4 regions of the Streptomyces sp. NPDC001002 genome follow, and region 2 is predicted to be linked to each of the others. Evidence: riboswitches for the same ligand, from Rfam matches in the RefSeq annotation. Region 2 holds a riboswitch; each other region holds the start of a gene.
What was found. A riboswitch is a leader RNA that binds a small molecule or an ion and turns the genes downstream of it on or off. The one in region 2 is predicted to bind cyclic di-AMP.

Region 1 (4,203 bases), on a different contig from region 2:
GGTGACGTCCTCGGTCTCGCCGGAGCGGTGGGACATCATGCACTTGAAGCCGTTGCGCTGGGCCAGCTCGACGGCGTCCAGGGTCTCGGTGAGCGAGCCGATCTGGTTCACCTTGACGAGCAGCGCGTTGGCCGCGCCGTCCTCGATGCCGCGGGCCAGGCGCTCCGGGTTGGTGACGAACAGGTCGTCGCCGACGATCTGCACCTTGTCGCCGAGGCGGTCGGTGAGGACCTTCCAGCCGGCCCAGTCGTCCTCGTACAGCGGGTCCTCGATGGAGACGAGCGGGTACGCCGCCACGAGCTCCTCGTAGTACTCGGTCATCTCGGCGGCCGAGCGGGACTTGCCCTCGAAGTCGTACTTGCCCTCGTTGTAGAACTCGGACGCGGCGACGTCGAGCGCGAGCGCGATCTGCTCGCCCGGGATGTAGCCGGCCTGCTTGATCGCCTCAAGGATGAGGTCGAGCGCGGCGCGGTTGGAGTCCAGGTTCGGGGCGAAGCCGCCCTCGTCGCCGAGGCCGGTGGACAGGCCCTTGTTCTTCAGGACCTTCTTGAGGGTGTGGTAGACCTCGGCACCCCAGCGCAGGGCCTCGGAGAAGGACTCCGCGCCGATCGGGGCGATCATGAACTCCTGGATGTCCACGTTGGAGTCGGCGTGCGAGCCGCCGTTCAGGATGTTCATCATCGGCACCGGCAGCAGGTGCGCGTTCGGGCCGCCCAGGTAGCGGAAGAGCGGGAGGTCGCTGGCCTCGGAGGCGGCGTGCGCGACGGCGAGGGAGACGCCGAGGATGGCGTTGGCGCCGAGCGAGCCCTTGTTGTCGGTGGCGTCCAGGTCGAACATCGCCTGGTCGATCAGGCGCTGCTCGGTGGCGTCGTAACCGACCAGCTCCGGGCCGATCTGCTCGATCACGGCGAGGACGGCCTTCTCGACGCCCTTGCCCTGGTAGCGGTTGGGGTCACCGTCACGCAGCTCGATGGCCTCGAAGGCACCCGTGGAGGCGCCGGAGGGGACGGCGGCACGACCCGTGCTGCCGTCGTCGAGGCCGACCTCGACCTCGACCGTGGGGTTGCCTCGGGAGTCCAGGATTTCCCGGGCTACGACGACGTCGATGGACGGCACGAGCATCTCCTTCTTCAATGTGACGCGGCTACGCGGGCCGCGATGGCTCTGCGAGACCGAGCCTAACCGTCCCGGGGCGAACAGCCAGCCGATGGGCCGCCCCTTGGACAGAACCGGGAGCAAATTGTTTCCGAACGAAACAAAGCAGAGGGGCAAAAAGAACCCCGCCCCGGTGCGTACGGGGGAACACGCACCGAGGCGGGGAGTCCGTGGGGACGGGGGAGGCCCTCACGTGTCATCCATGATGGAGGACACGGCTGTCGGGCCGCTGTGGTTCAGCTACCAGGTCCCTGTCACCAGAGGTCCGGCCCAGGGTCCGGCTGTCACTTGAGGTGCAGCTGCTGACCCGGGTAGATGAGGTCCGCGTCCTCGACGATGTCCTTGTTCAGCTTGAACAGCTTCTCCCAGCCGCCCTTGACCTTGTGCTTCTCGGCGATCGTGCTGAGGGTGTCGCCCTTGACGACCTTGTACTCGCCGTCGCCCTTCTTGACCTTCTTGCCGGTCGGGGTGGTGACGGTCTTCTTCGCGGCCGGACGGTCGGCGGAGCGGGAGGTGCTGGTCGAGTCGTTCGAGCGGGTGCTGGTGCCGCTGCTCGAAGAGCTGCTGTTGTTCGAGGAGCTGGAGGAGTTCGACGAGCTGCCGCCGTTGTACGTGGCACCGGACAGGCCCGTGCCGCAGACCGGCCAGGCGCCCTTGCCCTGGGAGGCGAGCACCTTCTCGGCGACGGTGATCTGCTGCGCCTTGCTGGCCTGGTTGGCCTGCGCCGCATACTGGGTACCGCCGTAGGCGGCCCAGGTCGAGGCGGAGAACTGCAGACCGCCGAAGTAGCCGTTGCCGGTGTTGATGGACCAGTTGCCGCCGGACTCGCACTGGGCGACGGTGTCCCACTCGGAGGCGGTGGCGGCGGAGGCGTTGCCGGCCGCCATGAGCGGGGCGGCGATGGCGACACCGGTCACGCCGGCGAGCGTGGCGACGCGGGTGGCCTTGGACGGACGACGGTGCTTGCCCTTGCTGGAAAACAGCATGCGGAGATCCCCTCACCGACGCCTGCGAGGTGAGCTGTCGGGTTCGGGCCGTGTGAGTTGCCCGGCCGCGCGTCTCTCGGCGCACGACTTCACCCCAAGCCGGTTCCGGCACTGTCTGCCGGGCCCGGCACTTACCTGGGTCCCCCGCTCCTGCCTACGGCGCTGTGAAGCGACGACTGTTCCCTACGGCCGCTGGCAGGATTCGGCGTTGCGGCATTCGGGGTCCGTGTTGACGAACGGTGATGACCGTAGACACGGATTCCGCGGAAACTCAAAGACGATCAGGGCTTCTGAGAGTCATCCCACACTTTCACCAAACCGGACATTCAGTCCGAAGACCGTCGTTAACTCCCGTCGCTTTTCGTCCCGTTCGGCCCTTGTCCGACCCTATTCGCCGGGAAGGTTCAGGGTCTGACCGGCCGCGATGTCGTTCGGGTTCGCGCCGATGGCCTGCTTGTTCTCGGCGTAGAGCGCACGCCACCCGCCGTCCAGGCCAAGGGAGTCGGCGATGGAGGCGAGAGTGTCACCACCACGGACGGTGTACGACCCCTGCGCGGACCCTCCCTTGTCGGTGCCGACCGCATCCTCGTCGGCGCTGGCGCCGCGGTGCTTGCCGGAGCCGATCGCGCCGGTGTCGACCAGGCTCCAAGAGCCCACGGCCTGCTCGGACTTGTCCGAGTCGTCACCCTTCGCCCGATCTGTCGACGGACTGTCGCTTCCCTGTGAACCGCTCGCCGACTCGGACGGGGAGTCGGAGGGCGAGAGGTACTCGTCCGATTCGTCAGGGTTGGTCGAGGAATCGGACGAAGAGTCAGGTGAGGCCGACGGCGATGTGGACGAGTCCGTCGAGGACGAGTCGTCGGACGTGCCGCCGGGAGTGTTGGACAGGCCGGTGGAGCCGGAACCGTCCGAGGAGCCCGAGGAGGGGTCGGACGAGTCGTCCAGGATCCCGGTGTCGATGTCGGTCGACCCGTCGTCCGCCGACAGTCCCGCGGTCAGCCCGCAGGTGTGGAACGCGCCCACGCCCTGGTCGTCCAGGATCTTCTCGGCGACGGCTATCTGCTGGTTGCGGCTGGCCAGGTCGGGGCGCGAGGCGTAGTCGAGACCGCCGTACTGCTCCCAGTCGTCCTGCGACAGCTTGAGGCCGCCGTAGAAACCGGTCCCGTCGTTCTGGCTCCAGGAGCCGCCGGTCTCGCAGTTCGCCACCTTGTCCCAGGTGGTGCCGTCGGCCGCGCTGGCGCTCACCGCGCCGAGGAGCGGGATGGCGATGGCGGAGCCCGTCACACCGGCCGCGACGAGGAGGGCCGGAGCCTGGCGGGGGCGACGGTGACGACCGTTCCCGGAGAGCATGCGGGGGCCTTTCAGAAGACAGTGGTGACGAGTGCGACGCATGGTGCTGGGCACCGCACTTGAACGGTGAACGTATAGGCAGTCCATTGCTTGTCACAAGTTAATGCCGCGTAGATCACGTGAAGATCACAGAGTTGAATGCGCGTCATGTTTGCGCAGGTGGACACGTGCGCCCGCACAGTGACGATCCGGTCACCCGGGTGGCGTGAACTCGACCGGCAGCGTGCGCAGTCCACGCATGATGAGTCCCCCGCGCCATCTCAACTCGGCCGGATCCACGGCGAGTCGGAGGTCCGGCAGCCGGGTCAGCAGCGTGGCCAGCGCGGTCTGTCCCTCCAGCCGGGCGAGCGGCGCGCCGAGGCAGTAGTGGATGCCGTGGCCGTACCCCAGGTGCTGGTTGTCCCGGCGCGAGAGGTCGAGGGTGTCGGGCTCGGCGAACCGCTCCGGATCCCGGTCGGCCGCCGCGAGGACGACGAGAACGGGGTCGCCGGCCGCGATGTCCTGCCCGCCGACGGTGAGTTGCTGCGTGGCGAATCGCCAGGTCGCCAGCTCCACCGGGCCGTCGTAGCGCAGGAGTTCCTCCACGCCGGTCTCCAGCAGACCGCGTTCGCCCGCGGCCAGGGAGTCCTGGAGGAGGGTGCGCTGCTCGGGGTGGGTGAGGAGGGCGTACGTGCCGTTGCCGATCAGGTTGACGGTGGTCTCGAAGCCGGCG
Region 2 (4,203 bases):
CCCAACTCCCCGACGCGCGCGTGCAGATCAACGGCGGTGTGGGCTACGACGAATCCGGGCTGCTGCGCCTGGCGGCCGGGGAGTCGTTCACGACCCCCGTCTTCGCCGGCCTGTGGAGCGACGGCGGCTTCGGCGGCGCGAGCCGCGCCTGGCACGCCTACCAGCGCGCGTACGTCATCCCGGACGCGGACCGGGACCGGCCCGTGCTGTTCAACTCCTGGGAGGCCACCGAGTTCGACATCTCCGAGGAGCAGCAGGGCACCCTCGCCCGGCAGGCCGCGGCGATCGGCGTCGAGCTCTTCGTGGTCGACGACGGCTGGTTCGGCAAGCGCGTCAACGACCGGGCCGGACTCGGCGACTGGACGCCCAACCCCGACCGCTTCCCCGGGGGCCTCAAGCCGCTCGCCGACGAGGTGCACGCGCTCGGCATGCAGTTCGGCATCTGGGTCGAGCCCGAGATGGTCAACGCGGACAGCGACCTGTACCGCGCGCACCCCGACTGGGTGCAGTTCCAACCGGGACGAAAGCGGACGGAGTTCCGCAATCAGCTCGTACTCAACCTGGCCCGGCCGGACGTCCAGGAGTACCTCTGGGAGAAGCTCGACGCCATCCTCTCCAGCGCCCCGATCGACTACGTCAAGTGGGACTTCAACCGCTGCTTCACCGACGCGGGCTGGCCCGGCGAGGCGTACCCGCAGCGGCTGTGGATCGACCACGTGCGCGCGCTGTACGCCCTGTTGGACCGGCTGCGGGCGGCCCACCCGGGGGTCTCCTTCGAGTCCTGCTCGGGCGGCGGCGGCAGGATCGACCTCGGGATCATGAGCCGTACGGACGAGGTGTGGACCTCGGACAACACCGACCCGCTGGACCGGCTCGCCATCCAGCACGGCTTCACCCAGATCCACCCCGCGCGCGTGATGGCCGCCTGGGTCACCGACAGCCCCAACACCCAGCTCAACGACCGGGTCAGCTCGCTGCGCTTCCGGTTCGTGAGCTCCATGGCGGGCGTGCTGGGGGTCGGCGGAGACCTCGCCAAGTGGTCCGAGGAGGAGCTGGCCGAGGCGGGCGGCTGGGTGGCCCTCTACAAGGAGATCCGGCACATCGTGCAGCGCGGTGACCTTCACCGTCTGCGGGCCCCGCAGGGCGGGCTCAGTGCCGTCCAGTACGTGCTCGGGGACGAGACCGTGGTCCTGGCCTGGCTTCAGGCGCAGAGCTACGGCGAGCCCGTGCCGGCGGTGCGGCTGCGCGGACTGGACCCGACAGCGTCGTACGAATGCCTCGAAACGGGCGAAGTTCACAGGGGTGCCGTACTGCTGCATCACGGACTGCGGACCGGGCTGCGCGGCGACTTCGATGCGACGGTTCTCCGACTCCGTCGCATCTGACTCTTCTGTCCGAATTGGCGCCTTGGTTCGCCTTCGTTCCAACTCGCTCTGGAATAAGGCGGACTGGGGTGACGTCACGTGAGGAGCGTCATATCCGTGACCGTGCGTGGTTCTGCATGTCCACGTAATTCACGTGCTTTTCAAGGGTGTTTGTGCCTGGTGGCGGGTCCTTAATTCACGCAGGGTGACCGTGAATTCTCACAAGGGATCAAGAGAAACGTATTCACAGGGAACCTCTACTTGTTCCTTCGCGTCCTGGTCGCTTACGTTCGCCACCAATCCGGACGGACGCCCAATCCTGCCGCCGACCGGAGTCCGCTCAACTCACCCGTGAACGGCAGGAGCGGGGGACCCACAGGTACAACCGCCTGTTCCGGTCTCCGGAAGAGGCTTGGGGTAAAGCCGTGCCGAAAAGCGCGGCCGGGCATCTCCAGCTCGCACCCGACAGCTCACCTCGCAGGCGCCGGAGAGGAATTCGTCATGCCCGCGAAGGGTAAGCACCGTCGCCCCAAGTCCCAGCGCCTGACCCGCACCATCGCCGTCGCCGGCACCGGGGGCGCCGCGCTCGCCCTCCCGCTGATGGGGGCCACCGGCGCCCACGCGGCCACCTCCGAATCGGCTTCCCAGGGCGTTTCGGAAAAGGCCGTCCAGTCGCTTCCGGCCGCCGAGAATGCGTCGGTCCAGCAGAAGTCGACGGCACAGAAGTCCGCCAAGAAGAGCACAGCCAACACCCAAGGTGTGCGCACCTATTCGGTGCGATCCGGTGACTGGCTGGCGAAGATCGCCGACGAGGAGAACGTCACCGGCGGCTGGCAGAAGCTCTACTCGGACAACCGTGAGGCGGTCGGCGACGACCCGTCGCTCATCCACCCCGGCCTGAAGCTCACGCTCGGCAAGAAGGCCGCGACCGGCACCACCGACTCGTCGCCCTCTTCCTCGTCCTCTTCTTCGTCGTCCTCGAAGAATTCGGGCTCGTCGTCCTCGAAGGACTCCTCCTCGAAGAGTTCCTCCTCGGACAGCCAGGCCTCCTCGAACTCGACGAGCACGCAGTCCGCCGACTCCGCGAGCTCCAGCGGCTACACCCTCCCGGTCACCGGTGCCACCATCGGCACCGGCTACCGCGTGGCCGGCAGTATGTGGTCCAGCGGCTACCACACGGGCGTCGACTTCGTCGTCCCGACCGGCACCTCGCTCAAGGCCGTCGCCGCGGGCACGGTCGTCTCCGCGGGCTGGGGCGGCGCGTACGGCAACCAGGTCGTCATCAAGCTGAACGACGGCTACTACGCCCAGTACGCCCACCTCTCGCAGCTCTCCGTCTCGGCCGGCCAGACCGTGACCGAGGGCCAGCAGGTCGGCCTCTCCGGCGCGACCGGCAACGTGACCGGACCGCACCTGCACTTCGAGATCCGTACGACCCCGGACTACGGGTCCGACGTGGACCCGGTCGCCTACCTCCGTACGAAGGGTGTCGCCGTCGGCTGACGCGCCCCCTGAACCACCTGCCTGACACGCTGCCGAAGGCCGGATCCCGATCCCCGGGTCCGGCCTTCGGTGTGACGTGGTGCCGCCTTCGGCAGGGCGTTCCAGCCGTCAACAGCCGTGGCCGGAAAGCTATTCCTGGTTTGGTGAACACTTTAGGAGTGGCTTATCTCACCGCACGTCAACCCCTTCCTACGGTCGCGTAGGTCACATTCGAAGGTGAATCATGTTCGCTTGTGGCAGACGATTCGAAGAATGACAGCAGATCAGTGATCGGGTCGTACGTTGCGGTGGGGGACAGCTTCACCGAAGGCGTCGGCGACCCCGGCCCCGACGGGGCGATGGTCGGTTGGGCCGACCGGTTCGCGGTACTGCTCGCGGACCGGGAGCCCGAGGGCCACTTCACGTACAACAACCTCGCCGTACGCGGAAAGCTGCTCGACCAGATCGTGGCGGACCAGCTTCCGCAGGCGCTCGAACTCGCCCCGGACCTGATCTCCTTCAGCGCCGGCGGCAACGACATCATCCGGCCCGGCACCGACCCCGACGAGGTCGCCGAGCGGTTCGAGCTGGCGATCGCCCGGCTCACCGAGTCGGCCGGCACCGTCCTGGTGACGACCGGCTTCGACACCCGAGGCGTCCCCGTGCTCAAGCATCTGCGCGGCAAGATCGCCACCTACAACGGACATGTGCGCGCGGTCGCCGACCGGTACGGCTGTCCCGTGCTCGACCTGTGGTCCCTCAAGACCGTCCAGGACCGCCGGGCCTGGGACGACGACCGGCTGCACCTCTCGCCCGAGGGGCACACGCGCGTGGCGCTGCGCGCGGGCCAGGTGCTCGGTCTGGAGGTACCGGCCGACCCGGACCAGGCCTGGCCCCCGCTGCCGCCCCGCGGCACCCTGGAGGTCCGGCGGGACGACGTGCACTGGGCGCGCGAGTACCTGGTGCCGTGGATCGGACGGCGGCTGCGCGGCGAGTCGTCGGGCGACCACGTCACGGCGAAGGGCGCGCTGTCCCCGGACGACATCAAGTCGCGGATCGCCCGGGTGGCTTGACGGGTGCCAGCGGTGTGGGCCGTGCCGACCTGAAACGGCGCGGCCCACACCGCTGGAGTATCGAGGCGATCGACCCCGCGGTGGCGGGGTGACCGGGGGAGAGGGTGGCTCTCAGCGGTCGGACGCGGTCAACGCCTCCTGCGCGAGACCCAGTTCCCGGGCCACCGCCTCGTCCACCCACTCCTGCGCCCGCGCCCGCGGCACCGCGCCGGGGTACGACGTCAGCTGGACGGCGAGCCCGTCGAGCAGGGCCGTGAGGCGCAGAGCCGTGCCGTGCGGGTCGG
Region 3 (4,203 bases), on a different contig from region 2:
CCAGCGCGACCAGGGCGTCCTTGCCGGCCCGCCCCGCGAGCGCCGTGGCGGCCCGGTCGGCCATCTCCTCCAGGGCGAGCAGCGCGATCCTGGTCTTGAGGTCCTGCGAGCTCTTCACATGCGAGTACAGGCTCGCCACCTTGACGTCGAAGCGCCGCGCGAGCGCCGAGACGGTCACGTGCTCGAAGCCGACCTCGTCGGCCAGCTCGGCACCCGCCCGCGCCAGCCGCTCCGCGGACAGTCCCGCACGCACCACAGCCACTCCTCCCGTCGGGGTTCGGCGCTGTCGAGTATGCGTTTACCTAAACCATTTAGGCAAATGCCTGCACGATATAGCCGGACGGGGGAGTGGCTGAGTGGAGGTGTCGGTCGACCTGTGCGTGCCGGTGGAGGTCAGACGGGACGCACGGCGATGCGGACCGCGGCCTCCCCGGCGTAGTAGACGGATTCCTCGCGCACGCAGGTGCCGGGGCCCGGGGCGTGGACCATCATGCCGTCGCCGGTGTAGATGCCGACGTGGCTGAAGTTGTCGTTGTAGAAGATCAGGTCCCCGGGCCGGCTCTCGGCGAGGGGCACGACCGTACCGGCGCTCGCCTGCTCCTGCGCGGCGCGCGGCAGCGCGACCCCCGCGGACTTCCAGGCGGTCTGGGTGAGACCCGAGTCGTCGTACGAGCCCGGACCGATCGCGCCCCAGACGCACGGCCTGCCGATCTGTGCCCGGGCGAAGGCGATCGCCCGCTCGGCCTTGCTGCCGACGGCGGGGGCGGCGGGGATACCGGTGTCGAGGACGCTCGGCTGCCAGTTCTGCGCGGGCACGGCGCCGGTGTCGTAGGCGGTGGGCTGCCAGGCCTGGGCAGCCGGTACCCCGGTGTCCAGCACGCTGGGCTGCCAGTTCTGGGCGGGTATCGCGCCGGTGTCGAGGACGCTGGGCTGCCAGGACTGCGAGGGCACTGCCCCCGTGTCGTAGACGCTGGGCTGCCAGCTCTGGGCCGGTGCCGCGCCGGTGTCCGGGGCGCCGGACTGCCAGGACTGCGCGGGTATCGTCCCGGTGTCGTAGGTGTTGGACTGCCACGTCTGGGCGGGTATCGCGCCGGTGTCGTAGGCGGTGGGCTGCCAGGTCTGGGCGGCCGGTACCCCGGTGTCCAGGACGCTCGGCTGCCGCAGTCGCCACTCCTCCTCGGCCCTGCGCTGGGCCTGCTGCGCCGAGTCGGACCACGGGGCGGCGGCCGGAGCGGGCGCGGCCTCGATCGCCAGGGCAGGGGCACTCCGCCGGCCGGTGTACCGGGCGAACAGCTCACGGGCCGCGGCGAGCTTGCGCTGGTTGCGCTCCTTGGCCGTCCGCAGCGCGACCTGGCGGGTGGGTGTGGCCGGGGCCGCCGGGGGCAGTCCTCGCAGGACCGCGGGCTGGAGTTCGGGGCGGGGCGTGGACGCGGCGGGCAGGGCGGCCACGGCGCGGCCCGTCAGCGCCGGGGCGGGGCCCGCGGTCAGCTCCGCGACCGGGCCGGCCGGCAGTTCCGCGATCGGGCGGCCGGTGGGGCCCGCGGGCAGCTCGGGCACGTCACGCTTGCGCTCGATGAGGTCGTCGGCCGGGCGCGCGGGCCGGGGTACGGCCGGGCGGGCGGGCATCCGGTCGGCCGGCAGCACCGCCGGAATGGTCGGGCCCACCGAGTTGCGTGCCGCGTCGAACCAGCGCCGGGCGACATTGTCGAGGTCGGGGTCCGAGGTCTGGCGCGGGATGCTGCCGGTCGAGGGGCCCCGGCCACGGGTGCCCGCGGTCATCGCGCGGGTCGCGTTGAAGTTTCCGGTGTCGCTCTCGGCCCGGTCGTACAGGGTGCTGACCCGCTGCTGGACCTCTTCGCGGCTCGGCGCTTCATCGGCGGCCTGGGGCGCGGCGTCGGCGGCCTGCGAGAACACGGCCACCGAGGTGAGGGCCGCCGTCGCCAAAGCGGAGTTGCGCATGCCGGGCTGGCCGAAGCCTCCCGCGCGCGGCATTCGTTCCGGCGCCATGGGAGCCGTACTCCTTCCGTACTCCGCCTACCGAGTTAGCTGTCGGGTTCGGGCGATCGATTCCGGAAGGCATGCCCTACGGCCGTTGCCCCGAGGGGCAGTTGGGCCGATTCACCCCATGTGTCGGTTGGGTCCCCGGCTCCGGCTGCCACAGCGGCGCACCGGACTCAGCGGAGGTCGCGCGACCCGACGGGGTCCGCCGGAGGGAGTCATGCGACCTGAGAATCAACTTAACCAACTTGTGTGCCCTGTGTGAAGGTTGAAGCGCGATATGTCCGATACGCTTTTGTGACCTTCGTCTTAATGGGCCGTCAGATCTGGTTTCCGTGTACACACAGACCCCGGCCGACGACTCACCGTCGCCGGAACGCGGTCAGCGAGCCTGAGTCGGAAGACCCTCGACTCAGGAACCGGCTTCGCGCTCCGCGTCCCGCTGCTTGAGGCGTGCCGCTTCCTTGCGGACCTCGGCCTGGGTGGCGCGCTCCTTCTCCAGCCACTCGGGCCCGTCCTGCTTGATGGCCTCGATCTGCTCGGTGGTGAGCGCCTCGGTGATACCGCCGCGGGCGAGACCCGAGATGGAGATCCCCAGCTTCGCCGCGACCACCGGACGCGGGTGCGGACCGTTGGCCCGCAGCTCGCGCAGCCACTCGGGCGGATTCGCCTGGAGCTCGTCGAGCGTGGCGCGCGAGACATCGCCCTCGCGGAACTCGGCGGGGGTGGCTTCGAGGTACACACCCAGCTTCTTCGCCGCCGTGGCGGGCTTCATGGTCTGGGTGCTCTGCTGCGACTTCATGCTGTCCAGGGTATCGATCGTGTGAGAGGCCGCCGACCACGGACGGTAATCTGGCGGGGTGACAGGCTCCGCGGACCCCGAGACATCCCCCACGTTCCGGTTGGCATACGTCCCGGGCGTGACCCCCGCCAAGTGGGTGCGGGTCTGGAACGAGCGCCTGCCCGACGTCCCCCTCACGCTCCACCAGGTCGAGGCCGCCGAGGCGCCCGAACTGCTGAGGGCGGGTGAGGCGGACGCGGCGTTCGTACGGCTGCCGGTCGACCGTACGTTCCTCAGCGCGATCCCCCTCTACACCGAGACGACGGTCGTCGTGATCCCCAAGGACCACGTGATCACGGCCGTGGAGGAGGTGACCGTGGGCGATCTCGCCGACGAGGTCCTCTTCCACCCCCTGGACGACGTCTTCGAGTGGGACCAGCCGCCCGGGGAGCCCGGCTTCGAGCGCCCCGTGACCACCGCCGACGCGGTCGAGCTGGTGGCGGCGGGCGTGGGGCTGCTGATCGTGCCCCAATCCTTGGCCCGGCTCCACCACCGCAAGGACCTCACCTATCGCACGGTCGTGGACGCCCCTGAGTCGAGCGTGGCCCTCGCCTGGCCCGAGGACGCCACCACCGACCTGGTCGAGGACTTCATCGGCATCGTCCGCGGCCGCACAGCCAACAGCTCTCGGGGCCGCAAGACCGCCGACCCCGAGCCGAAGACGAAGCGAGCCGAGCCGACCACGGCCCGCCGCAAGCCGGCGACGCCCTCGAAGCCGACGGGTCGGGGCGGCCGGGGTGCCGCGGGTGGCGGCAGCAGGAGTGGCGGAGCCAAGGGAGGCGGAGCCAAGGGTGGCGGCAAGCGGGGCAAGCCCCGCGGTCGGTCCTAGGCTCCTGATCGTCTCCACCTAGGGCGCGCCCAGCCCCCTTCGCTCAGGGCGCGAATGCAGCCTTCTGCGCTCAGGGCGCGAACACAGCCCTCTCCGCCGTGCCGACGACCTTCGCCCCGTCACCCCCGCTCAGCAGCCCGCCCGCCACCCACGCCTCCACCGTCGACCGCACCCGCGCGACAATCGCTCTCTTGCCCCCGAACGGCGCACCGGCCCAGATCTCGTCCAACAGCGTCGTGCCGTCGGCCTTCGCCGGATTGGCGACCCCGGAGTCGGTGTTCCCGAACACAACCCTCGGTTCCGACCGCCTGAAGTATGCGTGGGTCGGATCCTCCGTCCCCTCGAAGAAGGGGGCGAACTCGACGCCGTCCAACGTGTAGTGGAGGGGCTTGCCGGTCACGGGGGCGAGGGACGGCAGCAGGTCACCCGAGAGACCGGCGTTTCGGTAGAGGCCCAACTCCAGGTAGTCCGTGGCCGAGTTGCGGGCAACCAGGTTCACCGGCCCGTAGAAGAGGGTCTGGAGGGTCGGATCGTC
Region 4 (4,203 bases), on a different contig from region 2:
CGCCGAGATGGTCCGCATGCTGCTCGCGCAGATCGCCGGCGAGGACACGGCGGGGGTGCTGCTGCCGACGGAGTTGGTGATCAGGGAGTCGGCGTGACCCGAACTCCGGTTGTCCACGCACATGTAGTCAGCAACCGTCCGGTTCGCGTCGAGTTAGCCGGGCTTTCCATCCGTATTCTCTGATCATGGCCGCACCCCTCGCATATTCACTCATCGCCACGGATCTGGACGGCACCCTGCTCCGGGGCGACGACACCCTCTCCGACCGGTCTCTCGCCGCGCTCGCGCGGGCGGTCGGCGCCGGGGCCCGCCATCTCGTCGTGACCGGACGGCCGGCCCCGAGAGTGCGACCGCTCCTCGACGACCTGGGGAGCAGGGGGCTCGCGGTGTGCGGGCAGGGCGCGCAGGTGTACGACGCCGGCGCGGACCGGCTGCTCTGGTCGGTCACCCTGGACCGGGAGTTGGCCGAGACCGCGCTCGGCAAGATCGAGGCGGAGGTCGGGCAGGTGTACGCGGCCGTGGACCAGGACGGCGTCGACGGACTCACGCTCATCGAACCCGGCTACCTCATGCCGCACCCCACCCTGCCCGCCGTCCAGGTCGGCCGCCGCGACGACCTGTGGCACGAACCGATCAGCAAGGTGCTGCTGCGCCATCCCGACCTGTCCGACGACGAGTTGGCCACGACGGCCCGCACAGTGGTGGGTTCACTGGCCACCGTCACCATGTCGGGACCCGGCACCGTCGAACTCCAGCCATGCGGCGTCACCAAGGCGACCGGCCTCGCCCTGGCCGCCCGCCACCTGGGCCTGGGCCCGCACGAGACGATCGCCTTCGGCGACATGCCCAACGACATCCCCATGTTCGACTGGGCCGCCCACGGAGTGGCCATGGCCAACGCCCACCCCGAACTCAAGGCGGTGGCAGACGAGGTGACGACGTCGAACGAGGACGACGGCATCGCCGTAGTCCTGGAACGACTATTCCCACAGCGCCCCTGATAGGCCCGAAGGGCCTTCAGGGGCGCGGGGAACTGCGCGACCAGCCACGACGGCGCCGCAGCCGCAAACGAACACATCGCGGCACTTCCCATCGCGGCCGATCCGACGGAGTCAGTACGCCCCGTAGACGTTGTCGATCGAGCCGTAAACCGCCGCCGCGTAGTTGCAGGCCGCCGTGATGTTCGCGACCGGGTCGTACGGGTCGAAGGACGTGCCGGCCACGTGGTACGCGGCGAAGGTCGGGTCGATCACCTGGAGCAGGCCCTTGGACGGGGTGCCGGCCACCGCGTTGGAGTCCCAGTTGTTGATGGCGTACTGATTGCCGGACGACTCACGGATCACGTTGCGGTAGATGCCGTCGTACGTGCCCGGGATCCCGTTCTGCGCCATGACCTGGAGCGAGGCGCGGATCCAGCCGTCGAGGGTGTTGGAGTACCCCAGCGACGCGGCGGTCACCGTCGACGAGGGAGCCGCGGACGCGGTGGTCGCGCCGATGACGGGGAGGGCGAGCACCGCGGCCCCCGTGCCGAGCACGGCGAGCTTGCGGGCGAGGCGGGAGTTGCGGCTGCGACGGTGCTGAGCGGATGCAGGCATGACGAGGTTCCTCTCCGTCGCCTGCGAGGTGAGCTGTCGGGTTCGGGCTGGGAGGTGCCCGGCCACGCCCTTGCGGACGCGACTTAACCCCAAGCCGTCCCGGTCGCGCTGACCGGTCCGGCGACTTACCTGGGTCCCCCGCTCCTGCCGTGCGGTGAGTTCGTGACTGGGATGCCGGGCGGCGGCAGGATTCGGCGTTCCACCCGACAGGGCGGGAACGTATGCGAGAGCACATGTCCGGAACAAGTACCGGATTCACACATCGACCCTATTGACCTTGGTCTGAGGCCTATGGGGCGCTTGATCCTTTGCGCCTGCCAAGAGTCAACTGGCAAGCGGCGGAAGGAGAAACGCCGACATGTCGGGGCACAGGGCATACACAGAAACGCGTGACCCAAGTCACGGCAGGATTAAGAACGGCAAAACGGGCATTCATCCTCAACTGGCAGTTCTCGGAATCCTCTTCTCCCAGGTCCGATGAAAGATCACCTCACCGCCTTCGGTGCAGATCACCTCATTCGAGGTAATAAATTCCGTTTCGTCGCACGTAATCTCCGACCGGGTGCGCACGGTGGTGTCCCAGGCCTGCTCCGGCCGATGCAGCCGGATCGACCAGTCGGACCGCGTACGCGCCGACAACGGATCCGACTCGTCGATCGTGTACGTCTCCAGCGCGTCCTCGGTGAACTCCAACCCGTCCGGATACACCCGGGTCCCGCCGTACCGCGGGTCCACCTCCAGCCGCCACTCACCCTTCGCGACATCCCGCACGACCACCCGCTCGGGCCGCGGCTCGTCCAACGTGGCCGGGTAGTTGACCCCGAGCGGCTCGGCCTCCTCGGGCCCCTCGAAGCGAATGCCGTCCGTCGATTCCCGTTCCCGCACCGGGAGTTCGAGCGCGCTGCCCTCCGGGTCCATCGTGAAGCCGGCCGCCGACTCCGGCTGGGGCCAGATCCACGGCCAGTACGCCGAGGACACCGCGAGCCGGATGCGATGCCCGGCCGGGACGGCGTACCCGATGCCGTTCAGCTCGAAGGTCACGTCCTCCACCGCGCCCGGCGTCCAGGGCACCGCCCGCTCCCGGCCGAACCGCGCCGACAGATTCAGCACCCCGCGCGTGATCAGCGTCGACGCTCCGTCCGGCGCCACATCGCACAGCCGGGCGATCACCTGCCCCCGCGCCACCTCCGAGGTCAGCCGCAACCGCACCCTCGGCCGCCCCAGCACCCAGGTCTCCGCCGGCACCTCGAACTCGAAGCACGCCGAGCGCGCGTCCTCGTCCCGCTGGTCCGGCGGCAGATCGGCGTCGTTCCCGAAGGGGAAGAACCGGCCCGCGTCCACCCCCGTGTGCATGGGCGACCGCACGATCGCGGGTGCGCCACGCAGCCCGTACGTCGTCGTCTTGACGTGCGGCGAGGGCCAGGCCGGCTCGCCGACCCAGCGGCCGGGCAGGGTCTCGTAGACCGTGGCCGGCGGGTGCGCGTCGCTGACGTAGGAGCGCAGCAGGGGGTCGGCCATGACGCCGGTGTCCTTGCCCTTCAGCCAGTGGTCCCACCAGCGCAGGGTCTCCTGGAGGAAGCCGATCGCCGGGCCCGGCGGCAGGCCGCGGTCCGGGTACTGGTGGGACCAGGGGCCGATCAGCCCCCGTACCCGGTCCGCCGGAAGGTGCTCGACGAGCCGCAGCACGGTGTCGCGGTACGGGTCGTGCCAGCCGCCCACCGCCAGGACGGCCGCGTCGATCGCGCCGTAGTCCTCGCAGACGCTGCCGTGCCGCCAGTAGTCGTCCCGGGTCTGGTGGGCGAGCCAGGTGTGGATGAAGGGGTCGACGGCCTCCAGGCGTTTGAGCCACATGTCCCGCCATTCCTCGCCCACATGGAGCGGGTCCGGCGGGCGGGAGACGAAGGCGAGCATGGTCGCCGCCCACGCGTGCATGTCGACGGCGAGGGCGGAACCACCCATGTAGTGCACGTCGTTGTCATAACGGTCGTCCGTGGAGCAGACGGTGACGACCGCCTTGAGCGGCTCGGGTGCGAGGGCCGCCAGCTGGAGGGAGTTGAAGCCGCCCCAGGAGATGCCGAACATGCCCACCTTGCCGTCGCACCAGGGCTGCGCGGCAAGCCAGTTGACCACTTCCACCCCGTCGGCCAGCTCGGTCGCCGAGTACTCGTCACCCGGCATGCCCTCGCTGTTGCCGTGCCCGCGCACGTCGACCCGGACGGAGGCGTAGCCGTGCCCGGCGTACCAGGGGTGGCGCTGGGCGTCGCGGGGCGCGGTCCAGTCGGTCAGGCGGTACGGCAGGTATTCGAGGAGCGCCGGTACGGGCTCCTCGGTGAGCGGGCGCCATACGCGGGCGTACAACCGCGTTCCGTCGGGCAGCCGGACACGGAGGTCCTCGTGAGTCGTCTCGTACGGGAAGGACGTTCTGATGTGCATGAGCGTGACCCCAGTGGCTGCGTGGGCTTCAGTGGACTCGGCTGTAATGGACTCGGCTTCAGTGGACCGGGTGCATCGTGCGGCGCAGCCAGGGCGCCGCGGCGATCACCGCGAGGCCCGCGGCCACCGCGATCGCGCCGTTGACGCCGAAGTAGGCCGGCTTGGAGACGTCGTC

Region 1: linked by a shared signal. The riboswitch ahead of ACWDR3_RS39375 (transglycosylase family protein) and the one ahead of ACWDR3_RS26475 (M23 family metallopeptidase) in region 2 are both predicted to bind cyclic di-AMP.
Region 3: linked by a shared signal. The riboswitch ahead of ACWDR3_RS25265 (C40 family peptidase) and the one ahead of ACWDR3_RS26475 (M23 family metallopeptidase) in region 2 are both predicted to bind cyclic di-AMP.
Region 4: linked by a shared signal. The riboswitch ahead of ACWDR3_RS20120 (transglycosylase SLT domain-containing protein) and the one ahead of ACWDR3_RS26475 (M23 family metallopeptidase) in region 2 are both predicted to bind cyclic di-AMP.

Annotation. Positions count from the first base shown of each region.
Region 1 is NZ_JBSFLV010000146.1:18,047-22,249, reverse strand. Features, by position in the region: partial or broken gene eno (phosphopyruvate hydratase) at 1-1,122, opposite strand, end outside; gene ACWDR3_RS39375 (transglycosylase family protein) at 1,440-2,141, opposite strand; cyclic di-AMP (ydaO/yuaA leader) riboswitch at 2,146-2,313, opposite strand; gene ACWDR3_RS39370 (transglycosylase family protein) at 2,529-3,491, opposite strand; gene ACWDR3_RS39365 (cytochrome P450 family protein) at 3,684-4,203, opposite strand, start outside.
Region 2 is NZ_JBSFLV010000062.1:31,350-35,552, forward strand. Features, by position in the region: gene ACWDR3_RS26470 (alpha-galactosidase) at 1-1,385, shown strand, start outside; cyclic di-AMP (ydaO/yuaA leader) riboswitch at 1,692-1,863, shown strand; gene ACWDR3_RS26475 (M23 family metallopeptidase) at 1,866-2,867, shown strand; gene ACWDR3_RS26480 (SGNH/GDSL hydrolase family protein) at 3,134-3,919, shown strand; gene ACWDR3_RS26485 (TetR/AcrR family transcriptional regulator) at 4,031-4,203, opposite strand, start outside.
Region 3 is NZ_JBSFLV010000057.1:52,864-57,066, reverse strand. Features, by position in the region: gene ACWDR3_RS25270 (TetR/AcrR family transcriptional regulator) at 1-256, opposite strand, end outside; gene ACWDR3_RS25265 (C40 family peptidase) at 394-2,007, opposite strand; cyclic di-AMP (ydaO/yuaA leader) riboswitch at 2,016-2,190, opposite strand; gene ACWDR3_RS25260 (DUF5997 family protein) at 2,411-2,800, opposite strand; gene ACWDR3_RS25255 (LysR family substrate-binding domain-containing protein) at 2,859-3,668, shown strand; gene ACWDR3_RS25250 (beta-L-arabinofuranosidase domain-containing protein) at 3,739-4,203, opposite strand, start outside.
Region 4 is NZ_JBSFLV010000041.1:12,372-16,574, forward strand. Features, by position in the region: gene ACWDR3_RS20110 (LacI family DNA-binding transcriptional regulator) at 1-97, shown strand, start outside; gene ACWDR3_RS20115 (HAD family hydrolase) at 186-1,001, shown strand; gene ACWDR3_RS20120 (transglycosylase SLT domain-containing protein) at 1,113-1,595, opposite strand; cyclic di-AMP (ydaO/yuaA leader) riboswitch at 1,599-1,762, opposite strand; gene ACWDR3_RS20125 (CocE/NonD family hydrolase) at 2,034-4,028, opposite strand; gene ACWDR3_RS20130 (peptide MFS transporter) at 4,087-4,203, opposite strand, start outside.